Regions from separate parts of the Kocuria tytonicola genome, predicted to be linked through region 2. Evidence: riboswitches for the same ligand, from Rfam matches in the RefSeq annotation. Region 2 holds a riboswitch; the other holds the start of a gene.
The links. Region 2 has a riboswitch for thiamine pyrophosphate ahead of EAE32_RS03195 (ECF transporter S component). Riboswitches for the same ligand answer to the same signal wherever they lie in the genome.
Positions count from the first base shown of each region.

Region 1: linked by a shared signal. The riboswitch ahead of EAE32_RS06845 (bifunctional hydroxymethylpyrimidine kinase/phosphomethylpyrimidine kinase) and the one ahead of EAE32_RS03195 (ECF transporter S component) in region 2 are both predicted to bind thiamine pyrophosphate.

Region 1 covers NZ_RDEX01000001.1:1,502,033-1,509,694, reverse strand. The annotation lists gene EAE32_RS06870 (glutamate-5-semialdehyde dehydrogenase) at 1-73, opposite strand, end outside; gene proB (glutamate 5-kinase) at 137-1,327, opposite strand; gene obgE (GTPase ObgE) at 1,417-3,015, opposite strand; gene rpmA (50S ribosomal protein L27) at 3,165-3,419, opposite strand; gene rplU (50S ribosomal protein L21) at 3,464-3,775, opposite strand; gene EAE32_RS06845 (bifunctional hydroxymethylpyrimidine kinase/phosphomethylpyrimidine kinase) at 4,022-5,656, opposite strand; TPP riboswitch at 5,644-5,737, opposite strand; gene EAE32_RS06840 (Rne/Rng family ribonuclease) at 5,846-7,662, opposite strand, start outside.
Region 2 covers NZ_RDEX01000001.1:704,943-712,604, forward strand. The annotation lists gene EAE32_RS03170 (Na+/H+ antiporter subunit D) at 1-894, shown strand, start outside; gene EAE32_RS03175 (Na+/H+ antiporter subunit E) at 891-1,538, shown strand; gene EAE32_RS03180 (MrpF/PhaF family protein) at 1,535-1,804, shown strand; gene mnhG (monovalent cation/H(+) antiporter subunit G) at 1,801-2,163, shown strand; gene EAE32_RS03190 (DUF4235 domain-containing protein) at 2,294-2,566, shown strand; TPP riboswitch at 2,663-2,769, shown strand; gene EAE32_RS03195 (ECF transporter S component) at 2,827-3,450, shown strand; gene EAE32_RS03200 (ABC transporter ATP-binding protein) at 3,447-5,162, shown strand; gene EAE32_RS03205 (energy-coupling factor transporter transmembrane component T family protein) at 5,159-5,962, shown strand; gene EAE32_RS03210 (aminotransferase class IV) at 5,981-6,895, opposite strand; gene EAE32_RS03215 (uridine kinase family protein) at 6,892-7,545, opposite strand; gene EAE32_RS03220 (low molecular weight protein-tyrosine-phosphatase) at 7,515-7,662, opposite strand, start outside.

The DNA of each region.
Region 1 (7,662 bases), 800 kb from region 2:
TCAGGCCGACGCCGGTCACGGGGTCCTCCCCGAACGTCTCCTGGGCGGTCAGTACGGACGTGTTCTCGGCCACGGTTCCTCCTGGGGGTCCTCGGCTGGTCGGGTGGCGGGTGCGCACCCGCGGTGCGGTTCGGGACTACTTCTTGAGCGTGGTGCGGGCGGAGCGGGGGCGCAGGTTCACCAGGTTGTCCACGTGCACGAGCTCGCGCGCGTAGTCCTCCCCGAACTCCTCGCCGAGCTCGTAGGTGCGCTTGCCGAGCATCCCGGGGACCTCGTCGGAGCCGTAGTTGACGAGCCCGTGGCCCACCTCGTTGCCCTCCGCGTCCACCATGGACACCGGATCTCCGGCGCTGAACGTGCCGGACACGGCGGTGACACCCGCCGCGAGCAGGGAGCGCCGGCCGCGCACGGCCTCCACGGCGCCGTCGTCCAGCGTGAGGGTGCCCTTGATGTCCGCGAGGTGCGCGAGCCACAGCAGCCGCACGTTGCGGCGTCCGCCCGTGGTGGCGAACCAGGTCCCCACGTCCTCACCGGCCAGGGCCCGCTCGATGTTCGCCGCGGACGTCACGAGCGCCGGGATGCCCGACGACGCCGCGATGCGCGCCGCCTGCACCTTGGTCACCATGCCGCCGGAGCCCACTCCGGCGCGGCCGACCGTGCCGATCTCCACGCCCTCGAGGTCCGTGATGGGGTCCGCCACCGTGGCGATCCGCTCGCCGCCGTCCTGGGGGGGCCGGGTGTAGAGCGCGTCCACGTCCGAGAGCAGCAGCAGGGCGTCCGCCTTGATCAGGTGGGCCACCAGGGCGGCGATCCGGTCGTTGTCCCCGAACTTGATCTCGTGGGTGGCCACGGCGTCGTTCTCGTTGACGATGGGCAGGATGCCGAGGTCCAGCAGCCGCTCGATCTGGCGGTGCGCGTTCTTGTACTGCGAGTGGCGCATCAGGTCCTCGGCGGTCAGGAGCACCTGGCCCACGGTCACGTGGTGGCGCGCGAAGTACTCGGTGTAGCGCGAGATCAGCAGCCCCTGGCCCACCGAGGCCGCGGCCTGCTTGGTGGCCAGGTCCTTCGGCCGCTTCGAGAGCCCCAGCGGCTGCAGCCCCGCGGTGATGGCGCCCGAGGAGACGAACACCACCTCCACGCCCTGCGCCTTGATGCGCCCGAGCGCGTCCACGATGCTGCGCAGCGCGTTCTCGTCGATCGAGTTCTCGATCGACGTCAGGGAGGACGAGCCCACCTTGACCACCACACGGCGCGCGGCGGGCAGCTCCTCACGGCTGCCGATGGCCGAGCGGCGGTTCTTCCCGCGGCTCTCGGTGCTGAGCTGGATGGCGGACTTCGAGGCCTGCTGCTCCACGGCGGAGACGTCGATCGTCTCGGTGGGGGTCTTCTCGCGGTGCGTGCCCTGCGGGGTGCCGGTCACTTCTCGTTCGTCTCCTTCTGCTCGGCAGTGCGACGGCGATCTCGGGCTCCGTCAACGGACTCGGTCCAGATCCCGGCGCGGCGCTCCTCCTCGAGCTCCGCGCGGGCCTCGGACTTCGCGTCCATGCGGTCGTAGAACTGCTCCCGCTTCTCGCGGCGGGTGGGACGGGAGGTCTCCTCGAGGCGCAGGTCCGAGCCGCGCGGGCCGCCCAGCAGCTCCGCTCCGCCCACCATGGTGGGCTCCCAGTCGAAGACCACGCCGTTCTCCTCCGGACCGATGAGCACGGCGTTGCCGGGCTTCGCGCCGATCCGGAACAGCTCGTCCTCGATGCCCAGCTTGGCGAAGCGGTCCGCGAGGTAGCCCACCGCCTCGTCGTTGTTGAAGTCCGTCTGCAGCACCCAGCGCTCGGGCTTCTCCCCGCGCACGTGGTACAGCGGCTCCTCCGCGCGGTCCTCGCGCGTGATCACGAACTCCTGGCGGTCCTTCCCCCGACGACGCCGCGCGGGCTCGGGCTGCAGCACCGTCACCGTGCGGCGCTGCTCCTCACGGGCCTCCTCCTGCTCGCGGGCCTCGGCCACGAGGCTCGCCATGGCGAAGCCCAGCTCCCGCAGGCCCTCGTGGGAGGCCGTGGAGATCTCGAACACGGGGTAGCCGCGCTGCTCCAGCTCGGGGCGGATGAAGTCCGCGAGCTCCCGGGCGTCGGGCACGTCCACCTTGTTGAGCACCACCAGGCGGGGCCGCTCCGTGAGCGGGACCGCGGTGGGGTCCTCGTCCCGGATGGCCTCGGCGTAGTGCGCGAGCTCCGCCTCCAGGGCGTCCAGGTCCGTGAGGGGGTCCCGGCCCGGTTCGAGAGTGGCGCAGTCGATCACGTGCACCAGCGCGGCGCAGCGCTCCACGTGGCGCAGGAACTCCAGCCCCAGGCCCTTGCCCTCGGACGCACCGGGGATCAGACCGGGCACGTCCGCGACCGTGAACCGCGTGTCACCCGCCTGCACCACGCCCAGGTTGGGCACGAGCGTGGTGAACGGGTAGTCGGCAATCTTGGGGCGTGCGGCACTCATCGCGGCGATCAGGCTGGACTTGCCCGCGGAGGGGAAGCCCACGAGCGCGACGTCCGCAATGGACTTCAGCTCGAGCTCCACCTCCTGCTCCTCGCCCGGGATCCCCAGCAGCGCGAAGCCCGGGGCCTTGCGCTTGGGCGAGGCCAGTGCGGCGTTGCCGCGACCGCCCTGGCCACCGGCGGCGAGCACGTACTCCGCACCCTCCCCCAGCAGGTCCGCGAGCACGTTGCCCTCGCGGTCCTTGACCACGGTGCCGTCCGGGACGGAGAGCACGAGGTCCTGGCCCTTGAAGCCGTGGCGCATGTCGCCCTTGCCGGGCTCGCCGTTGGGCGCCTTCTGGTGGGGTGCGTGGTGGAAGCCCAGCAACGTGGTGGACTGTCCGTCCACCCGGAGGACCACGGAACCGCCGTCCCCGCCGTTGCCGCCGTCCGGACCGCCCAGCGGCTTGAACTTCTCGCGCTTGACGGAGACGCAGCCGTGGCCGCCGTTGCCGCCCGTGGCGTGCACGATGACTCGATCAACAAAACTGGCCACGTGGCTCCTCGACGTCTGGGTCCCCCGTGGGCGGGCGGACCGGGGTTCTGCTCAAAAGACTAGAGGGTGAGCGCGAGACGCGCCCACCCTCCAGTGGTCGCCGCCACGCTCAGGTGGCGGCGGGTGGACCCTGAGGTCCGAAGCAATGACTACTCGGCGGTCTGGATGTTGACCACGCGGCGGCCACGGCGGGTGCCGAACTCGACGACACCGGCGGCCAGGGCGAACAGGGTGTCGTCCTTGCCGCGGCCCATGTTCAGGCCCGGGTGGAAGTGCGTGCCGCGCTGGCGGACGATGATCTCGCCGGCGTTGACGGACTGGCCGCCGAAGCGCTTGACACCCAGGTACTGGGCGTTGGAGTCACGGCCGTTGCGAGTGGAACTCGCACCCTTCTTATGTGCCATGGTGTGTGCCTACCTTCGTTGGAAAATGTACGGGGGACCGGCGGTCAGGCGTCGATGCCGGTGATCTTGACCGTGGTCAGCTCGGCGCGGAAACCCTGACGCTTCTTGTAGCCGGTCTTGTTCTTGTACTTCATGATCGAGATCTTGGGACCGCGCAGGTCCTCCACGATCTCGGCAGTGACCTTGACGTTGGCCAGGGTCTTGGAGTCGGAGGTGACCTTGTCCCCATCGACCAGCAGCAGTGCAGGGAGCTCGAAGGTGCTGCCTGCCTCGCCGGCGACGCGGTCAAGGGTCACGAGGTCTCCTACGGAAACCTTCTCCTGGCGGCCGCCTGCGCGGACAATCGCGTACACCACTTGGGAACTCACTTCTCTCGACATCTATGGACTGCGTGTAATGGCCGGGTGGGCTCCTGGAGCACTGCGAATGTCGAGACATCACGCCGCGGTGGTTCACGACCGACCGCACGGTTGCGTGGCTATCGCATCAAAACAGGAAGTTCACCCGAGCGTGCCGCTTCCGGGCGCGTGTCATTGCTGATGACGCACACCGGTGGCTGGCACCGACAGCCCAGACTACCCGATGACCCGAAGCCGCGCCAATCATGGCCGCCCGGCGGCGTCGTCCGCGGTCTGGGCGAAGAACGCGAGCTCCAGGCGGCACGCCCGCCGGAATGCACGGCGCATGGCCTCGCGCGTGGCGGGGTCCGCGGTGGCCGCCGCACGGTCCACCGCGCGGCGTGCGACGTCCGTGGCACTCTGGAAGTCCGGGTCGCTGTAGGTGGCCAGCCAGTCCGCGAACGGGTGGCCCTCCCATCCGACGTCGTGGGCGCGCCGGGTGAGCTCCGTGCCCACGTGGGCGTAGAGCCAGTAGCACGGCAGCACGGCGGCGGCTCCCACCGCGAAGCCGTCCTGGCCCGTGCGCGCCAGCAGGAAGTCGGCGTAGGCGCTCGTGGTGGCCGAGGGCGGTTCCGGGGAGCGGCCCCCGAGGCGGGCCCGGTGCAGGGCGGACTCGCCCGTGACCACCGCGGCGGCCGCGGCCGCGAAGAACTCCCGGATCTCCTCCCCCGGCGCCGCGGCCGCGAGCAGCGCCAGTGCCCGGGAGTAGGCCTCCAGGTACTGCATGTCCTGGTCCAGGTACCACTCGAACGCCGCCCGCTCCAGGGTGCCGTCCCCCAGCGCCGTGACGAACGGCAGTGCCGCGATCTCCTCCCGGATCGGCGCGCAGTCCTCCCAGAGCTCGTCCGTGAACCGCTCCGCCGTGCCCCGCGCGTCCGCCTCCCGCGCGTCTGCGGGCTGCCCCGCGCCGGCTGCGGGGACGCCGTGCGCACGGGGACCCACCCCGGAGCGCCCGGGCGCGGCGTCGTCGTCCGCCGCGCCGGCCGCCGAGACGAAGGCGGGGTCCGCCACGAGGTCCTGCACGTGGTGCATGTGGTGCACCGGGCCGTTGCCGTGGCCCACGTGCAGGGAGTCCGCCGCGCGCAGCGCACCGCGCAGCCACGTGCGGGCCGTGCCGATGCCGCCCGCCCAGTCCCCCGTGCGGGCCACCACGGTGGCGAGCGCCGAGGACAGCGAGCAGCCGGTGCCGTGGGTGTTGCGGGTGGCCACCCGCGCTCCCCCGTACTGAGCGGCGGGCTCCTGCCGCCCGGGGACCACGAGGGCGTCCGGGGTGCTCTCCCCCGCGAGGTGCCCGCCCTTGACGAGCACCCGCGTGCCGAAGGTGTCCGCGACGGCGCGCCCCTGCGCGAGCGCCTCGTCCCACGTGCGCGCCACGGGCCGTTCGGCCAGCACCGCGAGCTCGGGCAGGTTGGGGGTGATGAGGTCCGCGTGGTGCAGGATCCTCCGCAGGGCGTGCTCGGCCTCGGGCTCCAGCAGCCGGCCGCCCGCGGTGGCCACCATGACGGGGTCGACCACGACCACGGGCGCCCGGTGCTCCGCGAGCCACCGGCCCACGGTCTCGATGACCGGCACGGAGCCGAGCATGCCCACCTTCACGGCGTCCAGCTCCACGTCCTGGGCCACGGCGTCCAGCTGGGCCTGCAGGACCTCCACCGGCGGGGTGTGCACGGCCACCACACCCTGGGTGTTCTGGGCGACCACCGCGGTGACCACGCTGAGTCCGTAGCCGCCCATCGCGGCAATGGACTTGAGGTCCGCGGCGTGCCCGGCACCGCCCGTGGGATCGGTCCCGGCGATCGAGAGGACGCGGGGGGCGGGGGCAGAAGGCGTGGTGGTCACGACATTCCCTTCGCTAGTGCGAGCTAGATCAGGTTCGACGGGTGTGTTCTCAGCCGCTCGGCGGCACCCCGTGTGCGTGGTCCCGATCATGCCACAGGAGCGCCCGGACGGGTCCGAGCGCTCCTGCGAGGTGGTGCATGGTGGTGTTCGCGGTGCGCACCCGGACGGCCCGGGCGCGCACCGCGGCCATCACTCGCCCTGGGGCGTCATGGTGATGTCCTGGGCCTTGACGCCCACACCCACCACCGTGGGCCGACCGTCCGACGCCGCCACGGGATTGGCGGACGCTGCCGCGGTGAAGCGGGCCGCGGTCCTCTCGGACGGGGTGTACTCGTGCTTCTGCACGCTCGCGGTGCCCGGTGCCGCGGCGGGGGCCACGGCACGCCGCGAACCACGACGCCGCCTGGCCGGGGTCTGCTGCTCGGCGGCCGGCTGCGAGGCGGTCGCGCTGCCGTTCCCGGCCGCGCCCCGACCGGCCCCGTTCCGGCCGGCACTGCTGGCCGCGGCATCGCCCGAGCCGGCGTCGGACCCGGAGGTGACCGCTCCGGCGGCGCCCACCACCCCGGTGGTGCGCGGCGCCGCCGCGTTGTGCCCGGAGGAGGTGCCCTCGTCTGCGCCGCCGGAGGACGATGCCGCCCCGCCCTGGGAGCGGGACCGGCCACGTCCGCGGCCGCGCTGGCGTCCGGAGCGCTCGTCCGTGCCCTCGGAGCCCCGGTTCCGGGTGCCCTCGGTGCCGGACCCCGTGTCCGTGGCGCCGCGGCCCCCGGAGGTGTGGCCGTCGGTGTCCTGCGAGGCGTCCTCGCCGGAGAACGCGGCGGTGAGGGAGTCCAGGGTCATGGCCTCCTCGGCGGTCTCCCGCTGCTCACGGGTCTTCGTGCCGCCGTGGCGCCCGGACCCGGAGTCCCGCGAGCGGTCCTTCTGCGGGCGCTGGCCCTGCGGCAGTTCGATGACCTCGCCGTGGATGGTGAGGCTGGAGGAGTCGCCCTCCCCCGCATCCTGCCCCGAACCGGTGTCGGTGTCGGAGCCGCTGCCGTCCTGCGAGCCGTTGTCCTCGCCGTTCTGCGCGCGACCGCGGCTGCGCTTGCCGCGGCGCTTCTTGCGGCGGCGGCCGCCCTCGGACTCGCCGTCACCGGCGTGCTCGCCCCCCTGACGGCCGCCGGAGTGCTGCTCCGAGCCGTCCTGGTGTGCGGAGTCCCCGCCGCCGCTGCGGGCGCCGTCCCCGGAACCGTCCTGCGCGGCGTCGTCGTCCTCGTGGGAGGAGGCTGCCGCGATGTTGGCGAACGCGGTGCGGGTGGCCTCGTCCCGGGCGTTCTGCTCGCCCGAGTCCTGGGACCGGTTGCCGGAACGGGGCTTCTCCTGCGCGGGGGTGCCCTGCTTCTGGCGCGAGCGCTTGCGGTCGTTGCGCCCGCCCCGGTGGTCCGTGGGGGCGGGGGCGTTGCGGCCCTTGAGCGGGTGGTCGTGGACCAGCACACCGCGGCCCGCGCACTCCTCGCACGGCTCGGAGAAGACCTCCAGCAGCCCGGTGCCCATGCGCTTGCGCGTCATCTGCACGAGGCCCAGGGACGTCACCTCCGCCACCTGGTGCTTGGTGCGGTCCCGACCCAGGCACTCCACGAGCCGGCGCAGCACGAGGTCCCGGTTGGACTCCAGGACCATGTCGATGAAGTCCACCACGATGATCCCGCCGATGTCCCGCAGCCGCAGCTGGCGCACGATCTCCTCGGCGGCCTCCAGGTTGTTCTTGGTGACGGTCTCCTCGAGGTTGCCGCCCGAGCCCGTGAACTTGCCCGTGTTGACGTCCACCACGGTCATGGCCTCGGTGCGGTCGATCACGAGCGAGCCGCCGGAGGGCAGGAACACCTTGCGCTCCAGGGCCTTCTGGATCTGCTCCTCCACGCGCATGTGCACGAAGAGGTCCTCGTCCTCGGTCCAGCGCTGCAGCCGGTCCAGCAGGTCCGGGGCCACGTAGGTCACGTAGGCCTCGATGTTGTCCCAGGCCTGCTCGC
Region 2 (7,662 bases):
GCGGTGTTCGCGGGACTGCTGACCAAGGTGGGCGTCTACTCGATCATCCGCACCGAGACCCTGCTGTTCCCGGGACGCCAGATCAACGACCTGCTCATGTGGGTGGCCCTGCTGACCATGCTGGTGGGCATCCTGGGTGCTCTCGCCCAGATCGACATCAAGCGCATGCTCTCGTTCACGCTCATCAGCCACATCGGCTACATGATCTTCGGCATCGCGGTGGGCACCCCGCAGGCGCTGGCCGCGGTGGTCTACTACATCGCGCACCACATCGTGATCCAGACCAGCCTGTTCCTCGTGGCGGGGCTGATCGAGCGGCGCGGCGGCTCCACCAACGTGGACCGGCTCGCGGGGCTGCTGAAGATCTCGCCCCTGCTGGGAGTGCTCTACCTGATCCCGGCGCTGAACCTCGGGGGGATCCCCCCGTTCTCCGGGTTCCTGGGCAAGGTGGGTCTGCTCGAGGCGGGCATCAGCAGCGGCACGTGGCTGGACTACCTCCTGGTGGGGGTGTCCGTCCTGGTCTCGCTGCTCACGCTCATGGCACTGGTGCGCGTGTGGAACCGCGTGTTCCTGCGCCGCGTGGACGACGCCGAGTACCCGGACCCCGTGCTGCGCGCCACCACCGCGCAGGGCCACCGGCCGCGCACCTCGCGGGTGGTCGCGGGCAAGCCCGGCAGCAGGTTCTCGGGCGCGGCCCCCGTGGTCCTGCTCCCCAAGACCATGGTGGGTGCCACGACGGCGCTCGTGGCGGTGGGCGTGGCCCTCACCGTCCTCGCGGGGCCGCTCTTCGACCTCGCGGGCAGCGCCGCCGACAACCTCGTGCACCCCGACCGCTACACCGAGGCCGTGCTCGCCCCCGTGGGCGAGGGCGGCGTGAGCGAGGAGGCCCCGTGAGCACGTCCGCCGTCCGCCGGCAGTCCCGCAACTCCCTGCGCGCCGAGCTGCCCCTCATCCTGTGGCTCGTGGTGGTCTGGGGCGCACTGTGGGGGGACTGGAGCCCCGGCAACCTGGTCTTCGGGCTGATCCTGGCCCTGCTGGTCACGCGCCTGCTGGTGCTGCCACCCGTCCGGCTCTCGGGCAGGTTCAACGTGGTGCACTTCGCGCTGTTCGTGGTCACGTTCGTCTGGCAGGTGGCCAAGGCCAGCCTGGTGGTGTTCCTGGTGGCCCTGCGGAAGGGACCCCGGGTGCGCAACGCCGTGCTGGGGACCCGGCTGCGCCAGAACAACGACCTCCTGATGACCGCCGTGGGGCACACCATGGCGCTGATCCCCGGGTCCCTCGTGGTGGAGGTGGACCGGGGGAACGGCATCCTCTACTTCCACGTCCTGAACATCGCCACACCGGCGCACGCGGAGGCCTTCCGCCGCTCCGTCCTGGACACCGAGGCGGCCTGGATCCGGATCATGGGCTCCCGGGAGGACCTCGCGCTGCTGCCCGTGAAGGGGGACCCGGGGCGCACGGAGGCCTCGGGCGCGGTGGAGTCCCCCACCGAGAACATGCAGGAGGCCGGGAACGGCCCAGGAGAGGAGCGCTCATGACCGTGTTCGACGTGGCCGTGTGGGTGTGCGGTGTCATCCTGGCGCTCGCCGCCGTGGGCACCCTCTACCGCCTGGCCAAGGGGCCCTCGCTGCTGGACCGGGTCATCGCCACGGACGTGCTGCTCGCCATCGTGGGCGCGGCGCTCGCCGTGGAGATGGTCTACCACCACCACACCGACAACATCGTGCTGCTGGTGATCGTCTCCCTCGTGGGCTTCCTGGGCTCCGTGACGGTCGCGCGCAACGTGGGACTGGACCGCTCGTGAACTGGCAGACCGTGGTGGACGTCGTGGCGCTCGTGTGCCTGGTGGTGGGATCCTTCATGTCCCTGGCGGCCGCGGTGGGTCTGGTGCGCTTCCCCGACCTGCTCTCGCGCATGCACGCGGGGACCAAGCCCCAGGTCTTCGGGCTGCTCCTGCTGCTCACTGCGGTGGCACTGGAGAGCGGAGAGCCCCGGATGGTCCCGCTGCTGGTCCTCGCGTGGATCTTCCAGCTGCTGACCGTTCCGGTGTCCGCGCACATGGTGGGCCGCGCCGCGTACCGTTCCAAGCACCTGCACGAGGAGAACCTCGTGGCGGACGAGCTGCGGGACGTCGTGGCGCGCGCCGGGGACGAGTCCGGCTGAGGGTGGCATCCTGCCGCCTCCCCCGCAGCGGTGTCCCCGGCCACGCGCCGAGGTTCGTATGCTGGGGTAGGAACACGACGCCGTCGCCCACCCTGCGCCGGCGGCACTCACGAGAACCAAGGAGAAACCCATGAACAAGGCGATGGACCTGCTCGGCACGGCCGCTTCCCTGGGCGGTGTGGCCCTGTCCAACAAGGCGCTGACCGTGGTCTGGAAGAAGGTCACGGGCAACGAGCCCCCCGCCAAGAACCCGGACGAGGACGAGGCCTGGCGGGACATCATCCTCTGGTCCCTGCTCACGGGCCTGGTGGGCACCGTCATCAAGGTGGGCATCTCCCGCCAGGTGGCCAAGATGCAGTCCGAGGACAACGACTCCGCGAAGACCTCGCAGACCGAGATCTGATCCGCGTGACCGCGGCCCCCGGGCTACGGCCCGCACCGCACGACGCCGCACGGCCGGGTACCCCGCGTACCCGGCCGTGCGTCGTCTAGACTGGGGGCTCAACGACAGGGGAGCGCCGCAGCGGCGCTGAGAGTGCGCGCGAGCGCAGACCCTCGAACCTGATCCGGTTCATACCGGCGCTAGGGAGTCGAGCATCTCAGGGGCACGGACGCACGGGCGTCCGCAGTCCCTCCCCTCCTGGAGTCTTCAGGAGGATCTTCATGACGCAGGTACGCAGCACCACCGCACGCACGTCCCCGGGCCGGGGGCCCCGCACGCAGTCGTGGCGGGTGGTGGACATCGTGGTGGCCGCCGTCCTGGCGGCGGTGTGCGCGGTGATCTTCTGGATGTGGTCCAACCTGCTGTACCCCGTGGTGTCCACGAGTGCCGTGGCGTACCCGCCCTCGGCCGGTCTCATCTCGGGCGGCTGGCTCGTGGCGGGCACCCTCGGCGCGCTGATCATCCGCAAGCCCGGCGCCGCACTGTTCTGCGAGTTGCTGGCCGCCGTGCTGGAGGGCTTCCTGGGCACGCACTTCGGCTGGACCGTGGTGATCTCGGGCCTCGTGCAGGGCCTGGGCGTGGAGCTCGTGTTCCTCCTCACCGGGTACCGGCGCTTCGGGCTGCTGGTCGCGACCCTCGGCGGAGCCGTCTCCGGGCTGTTCCTCGGTGTGAGCGAGGACATCATGTACAACTACGAGTGGGCCGCGGACCAGAAGGTGGTCTATGCCGCTCTGACCACGATCTCCGGCGCCGTGATCGCCGGTGCCCTGATGTGGTTCGTGGTGCGGGCGCTGCAGGCCACCGGGGTGCTGGGTGCCCTCGCGTCCGGGGCCGCGCGCCGATGACGGCGGCGGGGCCCGTCCCCGCGGGTGCGGCGGTGGAGCTCCGCCGTTTCGGCTGGCACTACCCCGGCCGGCAGGACGCGAGCCTGAGGGAGGTCACCACCACCGTGGCGCCGGGGGAGCGGGTGCTGCTGCTGGGCCCCTCGGGGGCGGGCAAGTCCACCCTGCTGCAGGCGCTCGCCGGGGTGGAGCAGGACCCGGACGGCCAGTCCGGCTCGGGCGAGGTGCTCGTGGACGGGGCGGACCCCCGGGACGCCCGGGGCGCCGTCGGGTTCATGCACCAGGACCCCGAGACGCAGGTGGTGCTCTCACGCGTGGGGGACGACGTCGCCTTCGGGCTGGAGAACCTGGCCGTGCCACGCGAGCAGATCTGGCCGCGCGTGCGGGACGCACTGGAGCGCGTGGGGCTGGACCTGCCGCTCGAGCACCCCACCACCGCGCTGTCCGGCGGGCAGAAGCAGCGCCTCGCGCTCGCCGGTGTGCTCGCGATGCGTCCGCGCCTGCTGCTGCTGGACGAGCCCACCGCGAGCGTGGACGGGCAGGGCGCCCAGGAGCTGTGCGGCGCCGTAGCCCGGGCCGTGCGGGGCGAGGGGATCACCCTGGTGGTCGTGGAGCACCGCGTGGCCCTGTGGGAATCCGTGGTGGACCGGGTGGTGGTGCTGGACGAGCACGGCCGCGTGGCCTTCGACGGGCCCACGCACGAGACCCTCCACGAGGCCCGGGCCCTGCTGCAGGAGCAGGGCACGTGGGTTCCCGGCTGGGTCCCCGAGACCCGCACGCCGGCGCACCGCTCGGACAGCCGTGCCCCCGCCACCGGCACCGGCCCAGCCTCCCGTTCCCCGTCCGTCGAGGCCCCTGCCACAGTTCCTGTCACTGCAACTGCAACTGCAACTGCAACTGCGACTGCGACCCCTGCGGCGTCCGACGGCGCGGTGCTGCTGAGCGCGCGGGATCTCGCGGTCTCGCGCGTGCAGCCCACACGGCGCGCGGTGGCGCGCAGGCGACGTCGTGCGCGGGCGGCGTGGCGGCGCGGCCGGGAGGCCCCGGAGCCCGCAGCCGTGCCGGACGTGCCGGTGGCCGCGGAGAACATCTCGCTGGACGTGCGCGCGGGGCGCGCGCTGGCCGTGACCGGGGTGAACGGGGCGGGCAAGTCCACCCTGGCGCTGACCCTCGCGGGGCTGCTCGTGCCCGTGCGCGGCACGGTCCGGGCCAGCGCCCGGCTGGCGGGGGACGCCCCCCGGGACCCCTCCCTGTGGGACGGCGGCGAGCTCGTCGCCCGCGTGGGCACGGTGTTCCAGCACCCCGAGCACCAGTTCCTGCGCCCCACCGTGCGGCAGGAGCTCGAGTTCGGTCCCGAGCAGCTGCGCCGCCGGGTCAGCGCCGCGCACCGCACGGATCCGCCCGCACCGGAGGACGACGCCGCTCGCGTGGCAGAGCTATTGCACCGCCTCCGCCTGGCGGACCTCGCGGACGCCAACCCCTTCACGCTCTCCGGGGGGCAGAAACGGCGGCTGTCCGTGGCCACGGTGCTCGCGGCCGCGCCGGACGTGCTCATCCTGGACGAACCCACGTTCGGCCAGGACGCGCGGACGTGGCAGGAGCTCGTGGACCTCCTCGTCACGGAGCTGGACCGGGGAACCGCGGTGGTCGCGGTGACCCACGACCGTGACCTGATCGACGCCCTCGCGGCCGAGGAACTGGAGCTGGGTGCATGAGCACCGTCACCGCACCGTCTATGTTTGCGCCCCGCACCGGGTTCCTGGCGCGCGCCAACCCCGTGGTCAAGCTGCTGGGGGCGCTGCTGATCACCCTGATGATCGTGGTGAGCGCGGACCCGGTCACCAACGCCGTGGCGCTCGCGGGCCAGCTCGTGCTGCTCGCGGGCGTGGGGCTGGGCCCGTGGCGGCTTCTCACCACCCTGTGGCCCGTCGTGCTGGCCGCCGTGATCAGCGGCTGGGGCACCGCGATGCTCTCCACCGCGGGCGGTCCCGTGCTGCTGCACGTGGGGTGGGTGAGCATCACCACCGGGTCGCTGGCGGCCGGTGCCGCGATCGCCCTGCGCGGACTGGCCATCGCCCTGCCCGGGATCACCGTGCTGCTGACCACCGATCCCACGGACCTCGCGGACGGTCTCGCGCAGACGCTCCGGTTGCCCGCGCGGTTCGTGCTCGCGGCACTCGCCGCCCTGCGACTCGTGGAGGTCATGGTCACCGAGTGGGGTGTGCTCGCGGCGGCCCGCCGGGCCCGTGGGGCCGGCGGCGGACGCGGACCGTGGAACGCGCTGCGGGAGTTCGGCGGCCAGGCCTTCACGCTGCTCGTGCAGTCCCTGCGCCGGGCCACGCGGCTCGCCATGACCATGGAGGCCCGCGGCTTCGGCGCGGGCCCGCGCACGTGGGCGCGCACGCTGCACTACGGCCGCGTGGACGTGCTCGTGGGCGCCGCCGTGGTGCTGACCGCCGTGGGGGCACTGGCGGTGTCGATGTCCCTGGGCACGCACCGGTTCATCTGGCAGTGAGCGGCGGGCCGAGCCGCATCAGGCGCCCACCAGGAAGTCCGTGAGCGTCCGCGTGAGCCGCTCGTCCGTGGGCACCGGGTGACCGTCCACCGAGGTCACGGGTGCGGCCAGGCGCACGGAGGACGTGAGCCACACGGCGCTCGCCGTCAGGAGGTCCTCGGGGTGCAGGGGTCCGTAGTCCACACCCCAGCCGTGGCGCCGGGCGGCGTCGAAGATCCGGGCCTGGGAGGTGCCCGGGAGAACGCCGCGGGACGGTTCGGGCGTGAGCAGGGTGGGAGCGGCGTCGCCGTCCCGGACGCGGGCGCAGACCACGGAGGACGTGGCGCCCTCCAGGATCCGGCGGTCCGTGGACGTCACGAACACCGCGTCCTGCGCGCCCCGGCTGCGGGCATGGCGCACGGCCGCCATGTTCACGGCGTAGGAGAGCGTCTTCACACCGGGCAGCAGCCACGGCAGCCCGGCGTCCTCGGCGGGGTCGTGGCCGCGCTCCAGCAGCAGGACGGACACGCCGTCCCGGCGGGCCGCGAACGTGGCCCCGGGAACGGGGGAGGCCGTGAGCCACGCCCACGGCTCCCCGTCCGGGGTGCCGCGCGCCACGGTCAGCTTCACGGCGTGCTCCGCGCCGAGGTCGCGCGACGGGTCACGGGAACCGGGCGCGGCGGCGTGGAGGGCGAGCTCCAGCGCGGTGCGGCACGTGGCCGCCGACGGCGCGGGCAGCTCCGCGGCGGCCGCGGAGGCGCGCAGCCGTGCGTGGTGGGCGTCGAACTTGTAGGCCACCCCGTCCAGGACGTGCAGGGTCTCGAAGACGCCGTCCCCGCGGGTGAGTGCCTGGTCCTCCAGGCCCACGTGGGGCAGGGTGGGATCCACGAGCCGCGGCTGCCCGGTGAGCGGGGAGATGATGACGGCCGTGGCTCGCGCGCCGCGGGGTGTCACGGGGTCTCGCGCTCCGGGGCGGTGGACGGCTCCAGGGACGGCCCGGGGAGGATGATGTCCGCGGCCTCCCACACGGGGTCCCCGGCGAGGTACTCCGCCTCCTGCGCGGCCCACTCGTCCCAGTGCGCGTCGTAGGCGCCGCCGTCGCGGGCCAGCGCGCGCTGCCTGCGCTGCGCCGTGGGCAGCTCCACCCAGACGGAGGTGTCGAGCAGGGCACGGGCCTCCCGGTGGCACGCCCCCACGCCCTCCACGAGCACGATCTCCGCCGTGCGCGTGAGGCGCGGGGTGCCGGGCTCGTTGGTGAGCCAGTCCCACGCCGTCCAGTGGGCGTCCGCACCGCGCCGCAGGGGCTCGAGCACCTCGGAGAAGTACATGCCCATGCCCCGGACCAGGCCGTCCCACCCGGGGTAGAGGTCCTCCAGCCGGAACACGACGACGTCGTGCGAGCGGCGCAGCACCTCCGCGAGCTGGTCCGTGAGCGTGGTTTTGCCCGCGCCGGAGCGGCCGTCGATGCCCACGATGCACGGCTTGCGCGTGATGGGCGGCAGCAGCCGCGCGAGGTTGACGCCGTCCGGGAAACGGGCGGTCTCGTCGTCCTGGAAGCCCTCCTCGGGTCCGATCACCGGGTGGTCACCCGTTCCTGGAGCCACGCGACCAGCCCGGGGGTGGCCGCACGGATCTGCTCCCACGCGGTGGCGAAGTCCTCCGAGCCGCCGTACCAGGGGTCCGCGATGTCCAGGTCCTCGCCGGTGCCGGTGGCCTCGGGG